DNA from 2 places in the Pseudomonas sp. FG29 genome. Region 2 is predicted to be linked to the other one. Evidence: predicted binding sites of a transcription regulator. Region 2 holds the regulator's gene; the other holds the start of a gene.
The links. The regulator LexA, encoded in region 2, represses DNA repair genes until DNA is damaged. The targets are predictions, from matches to a motif close to CTGTNTNNNNANACAG.
Positions count from the first base shown of each region.

Region 1: imuA (translesion DNA synthesis-associated protein ImuA) is a predicted target of LexA. The motif match lies at 2,916-2,931, and genes of this name have one in related genera.

Region 1 covers NZ_JBMDJU010000001.1:444,017-451,703, reverse strand. Annotated here, with positions in the region: gene ACODS1_RS02205 (putative selenate ABC transporter substrate-binding protein) at 1-426, shown strand, start outside; gene ACODS1_RS02200 (phosphonate ABC transporter ATP-binding protein) at 423-1,229, shown strand; gene ACODS1_RS02195 (PhnE/PtxC family ABC transporter permease) at 1,223-2,050, shown strand; gene phnE (phosphonate ABC transporter, permease protein PhnE) at 2,047-2,811, shown strand; gene imuA (translesion DNA synthesis-associated protein ImuA) at 2,953-3,570, shown strand; gene ACODS1_RS02180 (Y-family DNA polymerase) at 3,578-4,987, shown strand; gene ACODS1_RS02175 (error-prone DNA polymerase) at 4,984-7,687, shown strand, end outside.
Region 2 covers NZ_JBMDJU010000001.1:565,285-572,971, forward strand. Annotated here, with positions in the region: gene topA (type I DNA topoisomerase) at 1-1,457, shown strand, start outside; gene ACODS1_RS02805 (DUF6586 family protein) at 1,542-2,060, shown strand; gene ACODS1_RS02810 (hypothetical protein) at 2,141-2,380, shown strand; gene sulA (SOS-induced cell division inhibitor SulA) at 2,602-3,072, opposite strand; gene lexA (transcriptional repressor LexA) at 3,089-3,703, opposite strand; gene ACODS1_RS02825 (TetR/AcrR family transcriptional regulator) at 3,931-4,638, shown strand; gene ACODS1_RS02830 (L,D-transpeptidase family protein) at 4,680-5,207, shown strand; gene nagZ (beta-N-acetylhexosaminidase) at 5,219-6,217, shown strand; gene ACODS1_RS02840 (S-methyl-5'-thioinosine phosphorylase) at 6,223-6,960, shown strand; gene ACODS1_RS02845 (CsiV family protein) at 7,012-7,533, opposite strand; gene mfd (transcription-repair coupling factor) at 7,546-7,687, opposite strand, start outside.

The sequences.
Region 1 (7,687 bases), 120 kb from region 2:
GGCAGCCTGATGCCGCGCTACTTCATGCTGCAGGACGGCATCAAGCCTGAAGAGTTCTTCAGCCGCGTGGCCTACTCCGGCGCGCACGACGCCACCGTCGCCTGGGTGCAGGCCGGCAAGGCCGATGCCGGCGTACTCAATGCCTCGGTATGGCAGAAGCTGGTCGATAGCAAGAAGGTCGACACCGACAAGGTCAAGGTCTTCGCCACCACGCCGACCTACTACGACTACAACTGGACGGTACGCGGCACCCTCGACCCGGCGCTGCAAGCGAAGATCAAGGCCGCCTTCCTCGCCCTCGACCCGGCCAAGCCGGAACAGAAGGCGATTCTCGACCTGCAGGCCGCCAGCCGCTTCATCGACACCAAGCCCGAGAACTACGAAGGTATCGAGGAAGCCGCTCGCGCCGCCGGCCTGCTGAAGTGAGTGTCACGCTGCGTGGCGTGGGCCTGGCCCACGCCAACGGCAAGGTCGCGCTGGAGAACATCGATCTGCACGTCGCGCCTGGCGAACGGGTCGCCATCATCGGCCCCTCGGGTGCTGGCAAGACCACCCTGCTGCGTCTGCTGGCCACCAGCCTGCAACCCACGCGCGGCGAGATCGACCTGCTGCTGCACAATCCCTGGCGCCTGGCCGCCGGCCAGCGCCAGCGTCTGCGCGCACGCATCGGCCTGATCCACCAGGCACCGCCGCTGCCACCGCGCCAGCGCGTGGTCACAGCCGTACTCGCGGGAAAGCTTGGCCAGTGGTCGTTGCTCAAGGGCCTGCTCAACCTGCTCCATCCACTCGATGCCAGCGGCGCGCAAGCTGCCCTGGCGCGGCTGGACATTGCCGACAAGCTCTACCAGCGCTGCGACCAACTCTCCGGCGGCCAGTTGCAACGCGTCGGCATTGCCCGCGTGCTGTACCAGGCACCAGAGCTGATCCTCGCCGACGAACCCGTCTCGGCCATGGATCCGGTGCTGGCCGGCCACACCCTGGCCGTGCTCAACCGCGAGGCCGCCGAACGCGGCATGACCCTGCTGGCCAGCCTGCACGCTGTCGACCTGGCCCTGGCGCACTTTCCCCGCGTCATCGGCATTCGCGACGGGCGCATCGCCTTCGACCTGCCGGCCAGTGAGGTGCAGCCTGCCCAGTTGGAGGCGCTCTACGCCAATGAGCAGTTGCAGGCCATGCCCAGTTCGCCCGTGCAGTCGCCGCCTCAGCCGGTGCACATCCCACGATGCTGAGCAAAGCCCCACGCGACCCTGCCGCCCTGCCGCGCCTGCTGATCACGGTGCTGGCGCTGCTGTTGTTATGGCCGGGCCTGCGCTTGAGCGAGCTGGATCTGGCCGTGCTGGTGGACGGCGACAACACCCGCGCCATGGGCAACTTCCTCGCCGGCTTCTGGCCGCCCGCGCACGATGCTGAATTTCTCCTCCTGCTCGGCCGCGCCACCCTGGAAACCCTGGCCATCGCTACCGCTGGCATGAGCCTGGCGCTGCTGATCGCCATTCCCGCCGCGCTACTGGCCAGCCGCGCGCTGTCGCTGTCGGCCGTGCATCGCGGTGGCCGCCCGGCCTGGTGGGCGAACCTGGCACGCTGGCCGGTGCGCGGCCTGCTGATCTTCCTGCGCAGCGTGCCGGAGATCGTCTGGGCACTGCTGTTCGTCCGCGCCGTCGGTCTCGGCCCCACCGCCGGGGTGCTGGCCATCGCCATCACCTACGCCGGCATGCTCGGCAAGGTCTATGCGGAAATCTTCGAATCGGTCGACGCCCGCCCTGCCCGCGCCTTGCTCGGTGCCGGCAGCGGCCGATTGACCGCATTCGCCTACGGCGTGCTGCCCAATGCCGCCGGGGAAATGCTCTCCTACACCGTCTACCGCTGGGAGTGCGCCATTCGCGCCTCGGTGGTGATGGGCTTCGTCGGCGCAGGCGGCCTGGGCCAGCAGATCGACCTGTCGCTGCGCATGTTCGCGGGCGGCGAAGTGGCCAGCATGCTGCTCACCTTCCTCCTGCTGGTGCTGCTGGCCGACCAGTTCAGCCGCCTGCTGCGCGCGAGGCTGGCATGAGAGTCGGCAATCTGATCCTGCTCGCCGCCATTCTCGGCGCGGTGGTCGCCTCGTTCCTCTATCTGGGCATCGACCTCGGCTCCCTGCTGGCCGGCGACAGCCTGACGCAGATGGGCAAGTACGCCAGCGGCTTTCTGCTGCCGGACTTCTCCGCCGCGCACCTGCAGGCCATCGGCCGTGGCGCGCTGGAAACCCTGGCCATGTCCGCCCTCGGCACCCTGCTTGCGGCTGTTCTCGGCCTGGCGCTGGCCCTGCCCGCCGCTGGCCGCTTCGGCGGCTTCGCCCTGCAGACTACGCGTTTGTTGCTCAACGCTCTGCGCGCCATTCCCGAACTGGTCTGGGCGGCCTTGATGGTGCTGGCCGCCGGCCTCGGCCCCAATGCCGGCACCCTGGCATTGGCCCTGCACACCGCCGGCGTGCTCGGCCGTCTGTTCGCCGAGGCGCTGGAAAACACCCCACGCGAGCCTGCCGACGCCATCCGCGAGAACGGCGGTGGCCGCATCGTCGCCTTCTGCTACGGCACCCTGCCGGGCGTGTGGCCGCAACTGGTCGCCTACAGCCTGTACCGCTGGGAAAACAACATCCGCATGGCCAGTGTGCTCGGCTTCGTCGGCGCCGGCGGCCTCGGGCAGATGCTCTACATGAGCCTCAGCCTGTTCCAGGAAGCGCAGGCGGCCACGGTGATCCTGGCCATGCTCCTGCTGGTACTGGCGGTCGACGCCTTGAGTGGCTGGGCGCGGCAGCGTTGGGTGAGTGGCTGAATACGCCATGACCTCTGGCGCAGCGCTACCAATGGAATCAGGGTGGTGGGGTTTGCTGGCGACTTCGTCACCTTGACTTGACCCAAACGGCCGACGCGCAAATACTGTTCATGCATACAGTATTTTTGGTGCCCTGCCAGCATGTCTTCCGTGGTTGCTCTTGATCGCCTGCTCGATGCCCGCCGTGTATGGCGTGGGCAGGCCACCTCCTGTGCTGCAAGCAGCAGCACGTCAACAGGCCATGCTGTGCTGGATGCAGCCCTGCCCGGCGGCGGTTGGCCACCTGCTGCGCTCAGCGAAGTACTGACGGCGACCATCGGTATTGGCGAACTACGCCTGCTATGGCCAACCCTGGCGCGCCTGACGCAAGCGAGTGAACGGGTGGTGCTGGTGGCACCGCCGCACCAGCCCTTTGCCCGAGCCTGGCTGGATGCCGGCATCGATCTGCGTCACCTGAACATCATCCATGCGCAACCCCGCGAAGCGCTCTGGGCGGCCGAGCAGTGTCTGCGTTCCGGCAGTTGTGGCGCTGTGCTGTGCTGGCTGCGTCAGGCCGATGACCGCTCGCTGCGCCGCTTGCAGGTAGCCGCCGCGACAGGCCAGACCCTGGCCTTCGCCTATCGCCCGCTCGAAGAAGCCGCCAACCCCTCGCCTGCCGCGTTACGTCTGGCGTTGGAGAGCCAGCCGGCGCGCATCCGTGTACTCAAGTGCCGTGGCGGCCTCGCCCCCCCACACCCCATTGCCGCGCCGTGGCACTGAGGCGCACATGCTCTGGGCCTGTATCCTGTTGCCACAACTGGCCATGGACGGCGTGCTGCGTCAGCGCAGCGATCCCGAAGCGCCTCTGGCCCTTCTCAGCGGTTCGCCTCAGCGCCGTGTACTGCAGGCGGTCAACCCGGCGGCACGCGCGCTCGGCCTCAGGCCCGGCCTATCGCTGACCGCTGCGCAGACGTTGACACGCGACTTCACGACCGCCGAGTACGACACCTCGCAAATCGAACGCTGGCACCAGTTTCTGGCAGCCTGGGCCTATGCCTTCAGTGCCCAGGTCAGCCTGCACTATCCGCGCTGCCTGCTGTTGGAGGTGCAATCGAGCCTGGGTCTGTTCGGCCCCTGGCCACGCTTCGAGGCGCGCCTGCGTGCCGAACTCTCGGCGCTGGGCTTTCAACACCGTATCGCCGCCGCGCCCAATCCGGCAGCGGCACGCGTGCTGGTCAATGTCGGTGACGGCCTGCTGGCAGAGGATGGCCATGGATTGCAGCCTCTGCTGGCTACGTTGCCGGTGGATCGTCTCGGCCTCAGTTCTGCGGCCAGCACGGCCTTTGCCCGCATGGGCCTGCGCCAGCTCAGGCAACTCTGGGAACTGCCGCGCGACAGCCTGGCCAGACGCTTTCCGGCCGAGGTGCTGGTGCAGCTCGACACCCTGCTCGGGCGCCGCCCGCTGCCTCTGCAGTTCTACACACCGCCGGATGTTTTCGACACCCGCCTCGAACTGAACTTCGAAGTGGAATCGCACCAGGCCCTGCTCTTTCCGCTGCGCCGCCTGACCGCTGACCTCGCTGCCTACCTGGCCAGCCGCGACAGTGGCGTGCAGCGCTTCGCCCTGCATCTGGAGCATCGCAGCGGCAATGAGACCCTCGTACAGATCGGCCTGCTCAGCGCTGAACGCGACGCCGGCATGCTCTTCGAGCTGAGCCGAGGACGCCTGGAACACCAGCAACTGCCTGCTCCGGTGCTGGCCGTACGACTGGTCGCAGGCGAACTGCCGAGCTTCACTCCGCAGCATCACCAACTCTTTGACGAACGCCCGCAACAGAATCAACCCTGGGAGCAATTGCGCGAACGCCTGCGTGCCCGCCTCGGTGATGACGCTGTGCATGGCCTGGGTGTACGTGCCGACCACCGCCCCGAACGAGCCTGGACGCAGCAGCCGCTTCTCACTGCCTTGCCGGCACAGGCACTACGCCCCGGTTGGCTGCTAGCCCAGCCGCAACCCTTGCACGAAGCGTCGCTGCGCATCCTGGGTGGCCCGGAACGCATCGAATCCGGCTGGTGGGATGGTGAAGACGTGCGCCGCGACTACTACCTGGTGGAAACCCGCGCCGGTCAGCGCGGCTGGGCTTTCCGCCCGGCTGGCGGCAACGGCCCGCTGCTGCTGCATGGCTGGTTCGCATGAGCGACTACGCCGAACTGCACTGCCTGTCGAACTTCAGCTTCCAGCGTGGCGCCTCCAGCGCCCAGGAGCTGTTCGAGCGTGCCGCCCGCCTCGGCTACCGGGCGCTGGCCATTACCGACGAATGCTCGCTGGCGGGCATCGTACGTGCCTGGCAGGCCGCCAAGGAAAGCCGCGTGGCACTGATCGTCGGCAGTGAGGTGCAGCTCGAAGACGGCCCCAAGCTGGTGCTGCTGGTCGAAAACCTGGCGGGCTATCAGGCGCTGTGCGGTTTGATCACCCGCGCCCGGCGGCGCGCTGCGAAAGGCCACTATCGCCTGCTGCGGGCCGACTTCGACGGCCCGCTCGACGGGCTACTGGCAATCTGGCTGGACGCGCAGGATGCCGAGCCGCTGTCCTGGCTACGCAGCTGCTTCGCTGAACGCCTGTGGCTGGGCGTGGAACTGCACCGTGGCGCCGATGACAACGTTCGTCTGCGGCACTGGCTCGCCCTGGCTCAGACCTGCAAGCTGCCCGCCGTGGCCTGTGGCGACGTGCACATGCATGCCCGTGGCCGCCGCGCCCTGCAGGACTGCATGACAGCCATCCGCTGGCATCTGCCCGTGGCCGATGCCGGCGCCTACCTGTTCGCCAACGGCGAGCGCCACCTGCGCCGGTACGAAGAGCTGGCCGAGCTTTATCCTGCGCATCTGCTCGAGGAAACCCTGCGCATCGCCGAGCGCTGCCGTTTCGACCTTGGCCAGTTGGAGTATCACTACCCGCGCGAACTGGTGCCTGCGGGCCACGACGCCACCTCCTGGCTGCGCCACCTGGTCGAGCACGGCGCACGCTGGCGCTGGCCTGAACACATTCCCGAACGGGCACGCGCCCAGCTGGAACACGAGCTGAGCCTGATCGCCGACCTGCAGTACGAGAGCTACTTCCTCACCGTCCACGACATCGTTCAGTTCGCTCGCGAGCAGGGCATCCTCTGCCAGGGGCGCGGCTCGGCGGCCAATTCGGCGGTGTGCTTCGTGCTCGGCATCACCGAACTGGATCCCACCTGCAACCGTTTGCTGTTTGAGCGTTTTCTCTCGCGCGAACGCAGCGAGCCACCGGATATCGATGTGGATTTCGAACATGAGCGCCGCGAGGAAGTCATCCAGTACGTGTTCCGCCGCTATGGTCGCACCCGCGCCGCGCTGACTGCGGTGGTCAACACCTACCACGGCGCCGGTGCGGTGCGGGATGTCGCCAAGGCGCTCGGCCTGCCACCCGACCAGGTCAACGCACTGGCCGACTGTTGCGGTCGCTGGAGCAACGAGCCGCCTTCGGCAGAGCGCCTGCTGGAGGCTGGTTTCGATCCACACAACCCAGTGCTGCACCGGGTGCTGGTGCTGACCGGCGAGCTGATCGGCTTTCCTCGCCATCTGTCGCAGCACCCCGGTGGTTTCGTGATCTCCGAACACGCCCTCGACACCCTGGTACCGGTGGAGAATGCCAGCATGGTCGAGCGCACCGTGATTCAGTGGGACAAGGACGACCTCGATCTGGTCGGCCTGCTCAAGGTCGATGTACTCGCCCTCGGCATGCTCAGTGCGCTGCGCCGTTGCTTCGCCCTGATCGAGCGCTACCGTGGCACGCGCTGGACGCTGGCCAGCCTGCCCCCCGAAGACAGCGCCACCTACGCGATGATCAGCCGCGCAGACACCATCGGCGCCTTCCAGATCGAGTCCCGCGCACAGATGGCCATGCTCCCGCGCCTGCGTCCGCAAACCTTCTACGACCTGGTGATTCAGGTCGCCATCGTCCGCCCCGGCCCGATCCAGGGCGACATGGTGCATCCCTACCTGCGCCGGCGTAACGGCGAAGAGCCCGTCGACTTTCCCTCGGAGGAACTGAAGCCGGTGTTCGAGCGCACCCTGGGCGTACCGCTGTTCCAGGAACAGGTGATGGAGCTAGCCATCGTCGCCGCCGACTACACACCCGGCGAAGCCGACGAGCTGCGCCGCAGCATGGCCGCCTGGAAGCGCCATGGCGGGCTCGAACCACACCGCCAGCGCCTGACCTCGCGCATGCTGGAAAAGGGCTACACGGTGGAATTCACCGAGCGCATCTTCAGGCAGATCGAAGGCTTCGGCAGCTATGGCTTTCCCGAGTCCCATGCCGCCAGCTTCGCCCTTCTGGCTTACGCCAGTTGCTGGCTGAAATGTCATGAACCGGCCGCCTATGCCTGCGCCTTGGTCAATAGCTGGCCGATGGGCTTCTACAGCCCGGATCAGGTGCTGCAGGATGCGCGGCGCCACGGCATCCAGGTGCGTCCGGTGGACGTGTGCCACAGCGACTGGGACTGCAGCCTGGAAGCCAGCGGCAATGAACAGCCAGCCATTCGCATGGGCTTGAAGATGATTCGCGGCATGCGTGCGGACGAGGCCCGGCGCATCGAAACCGCCCGCCAGGCAGCCACCTTCGGCAGTGTGGAAGACCTTTGCCAGCGCGCCCGGCTGGACGCCGCTGCCCGCGAGCGCCTGGCAGACGCCGGCGCCCTCGCCAGCCTGGTCGGCCACCGCCATCAGGCGCGCTGGGCCGTGGCCGGTGTCGAGCCGCAGCTGCCGCTATTCGCCGGCGCTGCCGCCACGCCGGAAGCGCCGTTGAACCTGCCCGAACCCTCGGTCGGGGAAAACCTGCTGACCGACTACGACACCCTCGGCACCACCCTTGGCC
Region 2 (7,687 bases):
AGCTCTCCGGTATGGAGCGTGATGCCGAGCGTCTGTATGACCTGATCTGGCGTCAGTTCGTCGCTTGCCAGATGCCTCCGGCCGAGTACCTGTCCACCAGCGTCACCGTGGCTGCCGGCAACTTCGAGCTGCGCGCCAAGGGCCGCATCCTCAAGTTCGACGGTTATACCCGCGTACTGCCGCAGCAGAGCAAGCCCGGCGAGGACGATGTCCTGCCGGAAATGAAGGAAGGCGAGGGCCTCAAGCTGATCCAGCTCGACCCCAGCCAGCACTTCACCAAGCCGCCGGCACGCTACTCCGAAGCGAGCCTGGTCAAGGAGCTGGAAAAGCGTGGCATTGGCCGCCCGTCGACCTATGCGGCGATCATCTCCACTATTCAGGATCGCGGCTACGTCACGGTACACAACCGTCGCTTCTACGCCGAGAAGATGGGCGATATCGTCACCGAGCGCCTCGACGAGAGCTTCGCCAACCTGATGGATTATGGTTTCACGGCTGGCATGGAAGAGCGTCTGGATGACGTGGCGCAGGGCGAGCGCGAGTGGAAGCATCTGCTCGACGAGTTCTACGGCGACTTCAAGAAGAAGCTCGAGGCGGCCGAGGCAGGCGAGGGCGGCATGCGTGCCAACCAGCCGACCCTGACCGATATTCCCTGCCGCGACTGCGGCCGGCCGATGATGATTCGTACCGCCTCCACCGGCGTGTTCCTGGGTTGCTCCGGCTATGCGCTACCGCCTAAGGAGCGCTGCAAGGCCACCATCAACCTGGTGCCGGGCGACGAGATCGCCGCGGACGACGAGGGCGAGTCCGAGTCCCGCGTGCTGCTGGGCAAGCATCGTTGCCCGATCTGCTCCACGGCCATGGATGCCTACCTGCTGGACGAAACCCGCAAGCTGCACATCTGCGGCAACAACCCGGATTGCACGGGCTACGAGATCGAGCAGGGCCAGTACCGCATCAAGGGCTACGAAGGGCCGAGCCTGGAGTGCGACAAGTGCGGCAGCGAGATGCAGCTCAAGACCGGTCGTTTCGGCAAGTTCTTCGGCTGCACCAATGCCAGTTGCAAGAACACCCGCAAGCTGTTGAAGAATGGTGAAGCTGCGCCTCCCAAGATGGACAAGGTGGAGATGCCTGAGCTCAAGTGCGAGAAGGTCGATGACACTTACGTACTGCGCGACGGCGCGTCGGGTCTGTTCCTCGCCGCCAGCGGTTTCCCGAAGAACCGTGAGACGCGCGCTCCGCTGGTGCTGGAAATCGTTCCGCACAAGCACGAGATCGATCCCAAGTACCACTTCCTCTGCGATGCTCCGCAGAAGGATCCGGATGGCCGCCCGGCCGTGATTCGCTATAGCCGCAAGACCAAGGAGCAGTACGTGCAATCCGAAGTGGATGGCAAGCCGACCGGCTGGCGTGCGTTCTTCGATGGCGGCAAGTGGAAGGTCGAGGACAAGCGCTGAACCTCTGCCGCTTCTGATCGCATGCGCGCGCCGACAGTCGTCGGCGCGCGTATGATGGCTCCATCTGCAATGGAGATCGCCGTAATGGCCAAAGAACTCTATACCCGCACCAACCAGAAGATATTCTTCGCCGGGATCGCGCTGGACAACTGGCGCAAGGCAGAAGCCTCTGGCGCCTTCAACGTGCAGGCGCTGGTACAGGCCGAGCGTGAGGCGGCGTTGTTCCATCTGTACGGCAGTGTGCTGAGCCTGTGCCATGAGATCGCTGGCTACTACCGCATGGCCGACACCACGTCGACGCGTGTCGATGCTTTCCTCGATCAGACCGTGCTCGAGCGTTCTCCGAGCCCTGAACTGGCCGAGCTGGTGGAGCTGGCGCAGCAATCGGAGACCTGGCTAGCGCAGTTGCTGGCGGCCTACGCCGAGTTGTTCAAGCCGCCTCAGGAGGCGCGCAAGGCGAAGGTCGACCCCGCCATGCCACTGATCACGGCGGTGAGTCTGGATCAGGTGCGCCCCGAGCTGACACTGGACGAGCTGGATGACTACCGGCAGCAGCTCAAGGCACTGGTATTGCGCTTTCGTGAAGGCCTCAGCGAGTGCTGATCGCATTAATCTGGACAAGTGGGCTGGGGCTGTCCCCGGCCGACTGTTACAATATCGCGTTTTCGCAAAGAGACTGACCCATGCCTACATCCTTTCTGGAAATCGTCGAACTGCCCGATGGGCGTATCGCCCTGCGTCGTGCAGAGGATGAAGAGGCATTGGTGACGCTGGATTTCTCCGCTGATGCCAAGGCATTCCTGCAAGGCCAGCACGTCGAAGTGGCCAAGGCCATGCTCAACGTGGGTGTGCAGATGGCGGGGCGTATGGCTGAAGGCGACTTCAGCAGCGAGGACGAAGAGTCACCGCGCGTCTTGCACTGAATATTAGCCGCAGGTCACACGCTGCAGGCTGCAAGTAATAGCGAAAGCCCCTCTACTATGAGGGGCTTTCGCGTTTTCTGAGTATGCTTTGAGGGCGCGGCCGCTCTGCAGGAGCGCATTCACTCGCGATATGTAGAGGTTTCGCTTTGTCCGCGAAATGGGCGGAGGGTGCTCGTCCATTTCGCGGCTGAAGCCGCTCCAGCAGGTGGGGACTTCGCTGGTTAGCCCAGGCTGATGTTGAGGCTCTGCGCTTGGCCGGTTCGCGCTGCCTTGGCCAGGCGTTGGCGAGTACTGCGTTCGACCGGATGTAGCCAACTGATCACGGTGTGGCTGCGACCCAGTCTGAGGGCTTCTTCGGTCAGCTCCAGCGCACTCTGCTCCTGGCGTGGCTGCAGCAGCAGGATGCGTTCACGGTTGAGGCCGGCATCACGCAGCCAGGTCTGGGTCAGGCTGGCCGGTGGTGCTACCAGTGTCAGCCAGCGAGCATCCTGATTCTGACTCAGTTCACGCAATATGGGCGCCAGCAGGTGCAGACAATGCCCGGCAGCGCCGCGCAGTGCCAATTCACTGAAAGCCTGATCATCTTCCAGGCCTGGCAGGGGCTCGACAGGCAGTCCGTCGGCAGGCGCATTGGCCAGAAATGCGTCGAACAGGGGAAGTTGAGGGCGCTCGAACGACTGCTGCAACTGCATGGGAGCCTCCAGGGAATTATCGGCGGATCACGCCGACACTCAGACCTTCGATGATCAATTCCTGATGTTCCAGATCGACCTCGATCGGGGAAAACTCAGGGTTCTCGGCAATCAGCCAGACCTTGTTGCCCTCGCGCTTGAAGCGCTTGACCGTGACTTCGTCGTCGATACGCGCGACCACGATCTGGCCGTTGCGGGCTTCGCGTGTGGTGTGCACGGCAAGCAGATCGCCGTCGAAGATGCCGATGTCCTTCATGCTCATGCCGCGTACGCGCAACAGGTAGTCGGCTTTGGGCTGAAAGAAGGCAGGGTTGATCTGGCAGGATTCCTCGACATGCTGCTGGGCCAGGATCGGCGCACCGGCAGCGACACGGCCGATTACCGGCAAACCATCGTCGTCGTTGGCGGCGCCTGGTTCGAAGCCGGGGATGCGAATGCCGCGCGAGGCACCTGGCGTCATCTCGATGGCGCCTTTACGTGCCAACGCCTTGAGGTGTTCCTCTGCCGCGTTGGGTGATTTGAAGCCCAGCTCCTGAGCGATTTCCGCGCGGGTAGGTGGGTAGCCATTGTCTTCCAGGCAGCGCTTGATGAATGCGAGGATTTCGGCTTGGCGGGGGGTCAGTTTCAGCATGGCTGGGCTCTGTCTTTTTATACAGTGACTGGGATTATATACAGTGAAGGCTGCTTGGCAACGATCAATTTCATCCTGGGCGCAGTTGCGCTGTAACTTGCCGTCCTCAACGCTCGTCTCTGCCTGTTGTATGCTGTGACCGACCAGACGAAACCTGGCCGGCGCGGCTTGACAATGCAGTGGGCTGAAACGTATGTTTCAAACGAGTGTTTGTCAGGTGATATTTCATGGCTCAGTCAGAAACCGTTGAACGCATTCTCGATGCAGCAGAACAGCTGTTCGCGGAAAAGGGCTTTGCCGAAACCTCGCTGCGGCTCATCACCAGCAAGGCCGGGGTCAACCTCGCGGCCGTCAACTATCACTTCGGTTCTAAGAAGGCGCTGATTCAGGCGGTCTTCTCGCGTTTCCTCGGGCCATTCTGCACCAGCCTGGAAAAGGAACTGGACCGCCGCCAGGCCAAGGCCGAAACCCAGGCCACACTCGAGGAACTGCTCGAGTTGCTGGTCGAGCAGGCGCTGGCCGTCAAGCCGCGCAGCGGGAATGACCTGTCGATCTTCATGCGTTTGCTGGGCCTGGCCTTCAGTCAGAGCCAGGGGCACCTGCGTAAATACCTCGAAGAGGTTTACGGCAAGGTGTTCCGCCGCTACATGCTGCTGGTGCACGATGCCGCGCCGCGTATCCCGCCGCTGGAACTGTTCTGGCGGGTGCACTTCATGTTGGGGGCGGCGGCGTTCAGCATGTCCGGTATCAAGGCGCTACGTGCCATGGCGGAAACGGATTTCGGCGTGCACACCTCCATCGAACAGGTGATGCGCATGATGGTGCCGTTCCTCGCTGCCGGTATGCGTGCCGATTCCGGTGTCGCCGATCCCTTGCTGGCAACTGCCCAGCTCAAACCGCGCAACAAGACCGTGAGCGTACCGGCCAAGGCATGACAGCGGTGGGCTCGACCCGAGTCATCCGCTAAGCTAGCCGCATGCTGGATCTCGATCTGCTGCACATCTCCATTGCTGACCAGATGCTCTACGGCCTACAGGCCGGGCGTCTGCGTGTGCGCTGTGCCGTTTCAACGGCGCTCAACGGAGCGGGTGAGGACAATGGCAGTGGTTGCACGCCGCGCGGTCTGCATCAGGTGCGTGCGCGTATCGGTGCGGGCTTGCCCTTGGCGGCGGTACTGCGCGGGCGGCGCTGGACGGGCGAAGTCTGGACGCCCGAGTTGCATGAACAATTCCCCGGGCGCGACTGGATCCTGACTCGCATCCTCTGGCTCAGCGGCCTGGAGCCAGGGCGCAATCGCCTCGGTTCGGTCGACACCTTTCGTCGCTACATTTACCTGCACGGCACACCGGATACGGAACCCATGGGCACGGCGCTGTCCCATGGCTGCATTCGCCTGCGCAATACCGACATGTTGGCCCTGTTCGAGCGTGTACCGCTGCATTGCCGGGTGCTGATCGACGAGGCGTCCTGCCCGCAATGGTCGGCAGGCCCAGATTTTCAATAAGGAATATCCCCATGCAAGGTTCTTTGATGATGGACATCGGCGGCACCTGGTTGAGCGCCGAGGATCGCCAGATGCTGCGCCAGCCCGAGGTGGGCGGCCTGATCATCTTTGCCCGTAATATCGAGTCGCCACGCCAGGTGCGTGAGCTGTGCCAGAGCATCCGTGCCGTGCGCCCGGATCTGTTGCTGGCGGTGGATCAGGAAGGTGGTCGTGTCCAGCGCCTGCGTCAGGGCTTCGTGCGCTTGCCGGCGATGCGTGCCATCGCCGATAACGACGATGCCGAGTCGTTGGCCGAGCATTGTGGTTGGCTGATGGCTACCGAAGTGCTGGCGGTCGGGCTGGATCTGAGCTTCGCGCCGGTGCTCGACCTCGATCACCAGCGCAGTGCGGTGGTCGGCAGTCGGGCCTTCGAAGGTGATCCACAACGCGCCGCCCATCTGGCCGGGGCCTTCATTCGGGGTATGCATCAGGCCGGCATGGCGGCTACCGGCAAGCACTTTCCGGGGCATGGTTGGGCCGAGGCCGATTCCCACGTGGCCATTCCTGTGGACGAACGCAGCCTCGATGAGCTGCGCGCCTGCGACCTGCAGCCGTTCCGCCTGCTTGGTGCTGCGCTGGATGCGGTGATGCCGGCTCACGTGATCTATCCGCAGGTCGATGAGCAGCCGGCAGGGTTCTCGCGCCGCTGGCTGCAGGAGATCCTGCGCGGTGAGCTGGGCTTCGATGGGGTGATCTTCAGTGATGATCTGTCGATGGCAGGGGCCCATGTGGCCGGTGATGCCGGTCAGCGTATCGAGGCGGCGCTGCGTGCTGGCTGCGATATGGGGCTGGTGTGCAATGACCGTGCTGCGGCAGAGGTGGCCCTGGTCGCTCTGCAGCGCCTGCAGGTGAAAGCATCGCCGCGCCTGGCGCGGATGCGCGGCCATGGGCATGCCTCCACTGATTACCGAGCGTCGCCGCGTTGGTCGCAGGCTATGGCGGCGCTGCGCGCTGCGCAGTTGCTGGATTAGAAGCCATGACTGTCTACGCGATCATCGGCGGCACCGGGCTGACGCAGCTCGACGGGCTGCGCATCGACGCCGAGCTTGTCATGGAGACGCCTTACGGGGCGCCCTCTGCGCCGGTTCTGCGAGGCGATTATGCTGGGCGTACGGTGCTGTTTCTGGCGCGCCACGGCCATCCGCATCGTATCCCGCCGCATCAGGTCAATTACCGTGCCAATCTCTGGGCGCTCAAGCAGGCCGGCGCCGAGGCCATTCTCGCGGTCAACTCGGTCGGTGGCATTCCCCAGGCGATGCCGGCCGGGCATTTCTGCGTGCCGCAGCAGATCATCGATTACACCTATGGCCGTGCCCAAACCTTCTTCGAAGGCGAGTTGCAGCAGGTCACTCATATCGATTTCAGCGAACCTTACGATGCCAGGCTGCGTGCGGCACTGATCGCGGCTTTACGCAGCGAAGGGGCCGCATTCAGTGATCACGGCATCTATGGCTGCACGCAGGGGCCGCGGCTGGAGACGGCTGCCGAGATTCTGCGCCTGGAGCGTGATGGTTGCGATCTGGTGGGCATGACCGGCATGCCGGAAGCAGCTCTGGCGCGAGAGTTGGAGCTGCCTTACGCCTGTCTGGCGTTGGTGGTGAACCCTGCTGCGGGCAAGTCGAGTGCGCCGATCACCATGGAAGCCATCGAGCAGGTTCTGGCGCAGGGCATGAGCACGATCAGGTCGGTGCTGACGCGGGTGTTGCTTGGTTGAGCAAATGAAAAGGGCCGCTGAGCGGCCCTTTTCATGCGTCGGATGATGCGCTCAGAGCGGGCTGATGCGAATCAGCGCGCCCAGGCTGCCGTGATCGAGGTAGGTCAGGCTGCCGTCCTTCAGGCGCTGAGCGACCTTCATGTGTTCGCTGGTCTGCAGCAGACCATCGGCGCTGAAGTGGTTGATCCACAGTTCCAGATCCAGATCGGTGAAACGATCCTGAACGAAGTTGAGTGTGCCTTCGATCGGGTAGTGGCCGAATTGCCCATTGCCGCTGCTCACGGCGACGCGGCTGGGCGCGTTGCTCATGGTCTGGCTCCAGGCCTTGTGCAGCAATACCTGATAGCCATTGTTCGGGTTGAGCTTGGCGGCTTCGTCATTCAGTGCGGTGGCGCGCTCGTTACCGCTGATGGGCAGTGCGGTGGCGGCCCAGTCGTCCGGGGCGATCTTGGGCGCGATCACCGCTTCACCCGGTTGGCGGAACACCAGCAATTCCACCTGGTACAGGCGTTCGGCGAAGGCGCTTGGGGCGAGCAGGCAGAGCAGCAGGGCAATCAGGTGCAGTGGGCGCATTGAGGAGTCCTTCTAGTGAGTGGGCGCAAGGCGCTCGAACAGGGCTTCCAGGGTGTTGAAACGCTCTTCCGCACGCTCCATCGGTACCTGGATCTTGAAGACAGTGGCGCCTTCGAATTTGTAGCGTTTCGGTTGGGCCTGAATCAGCTTGATC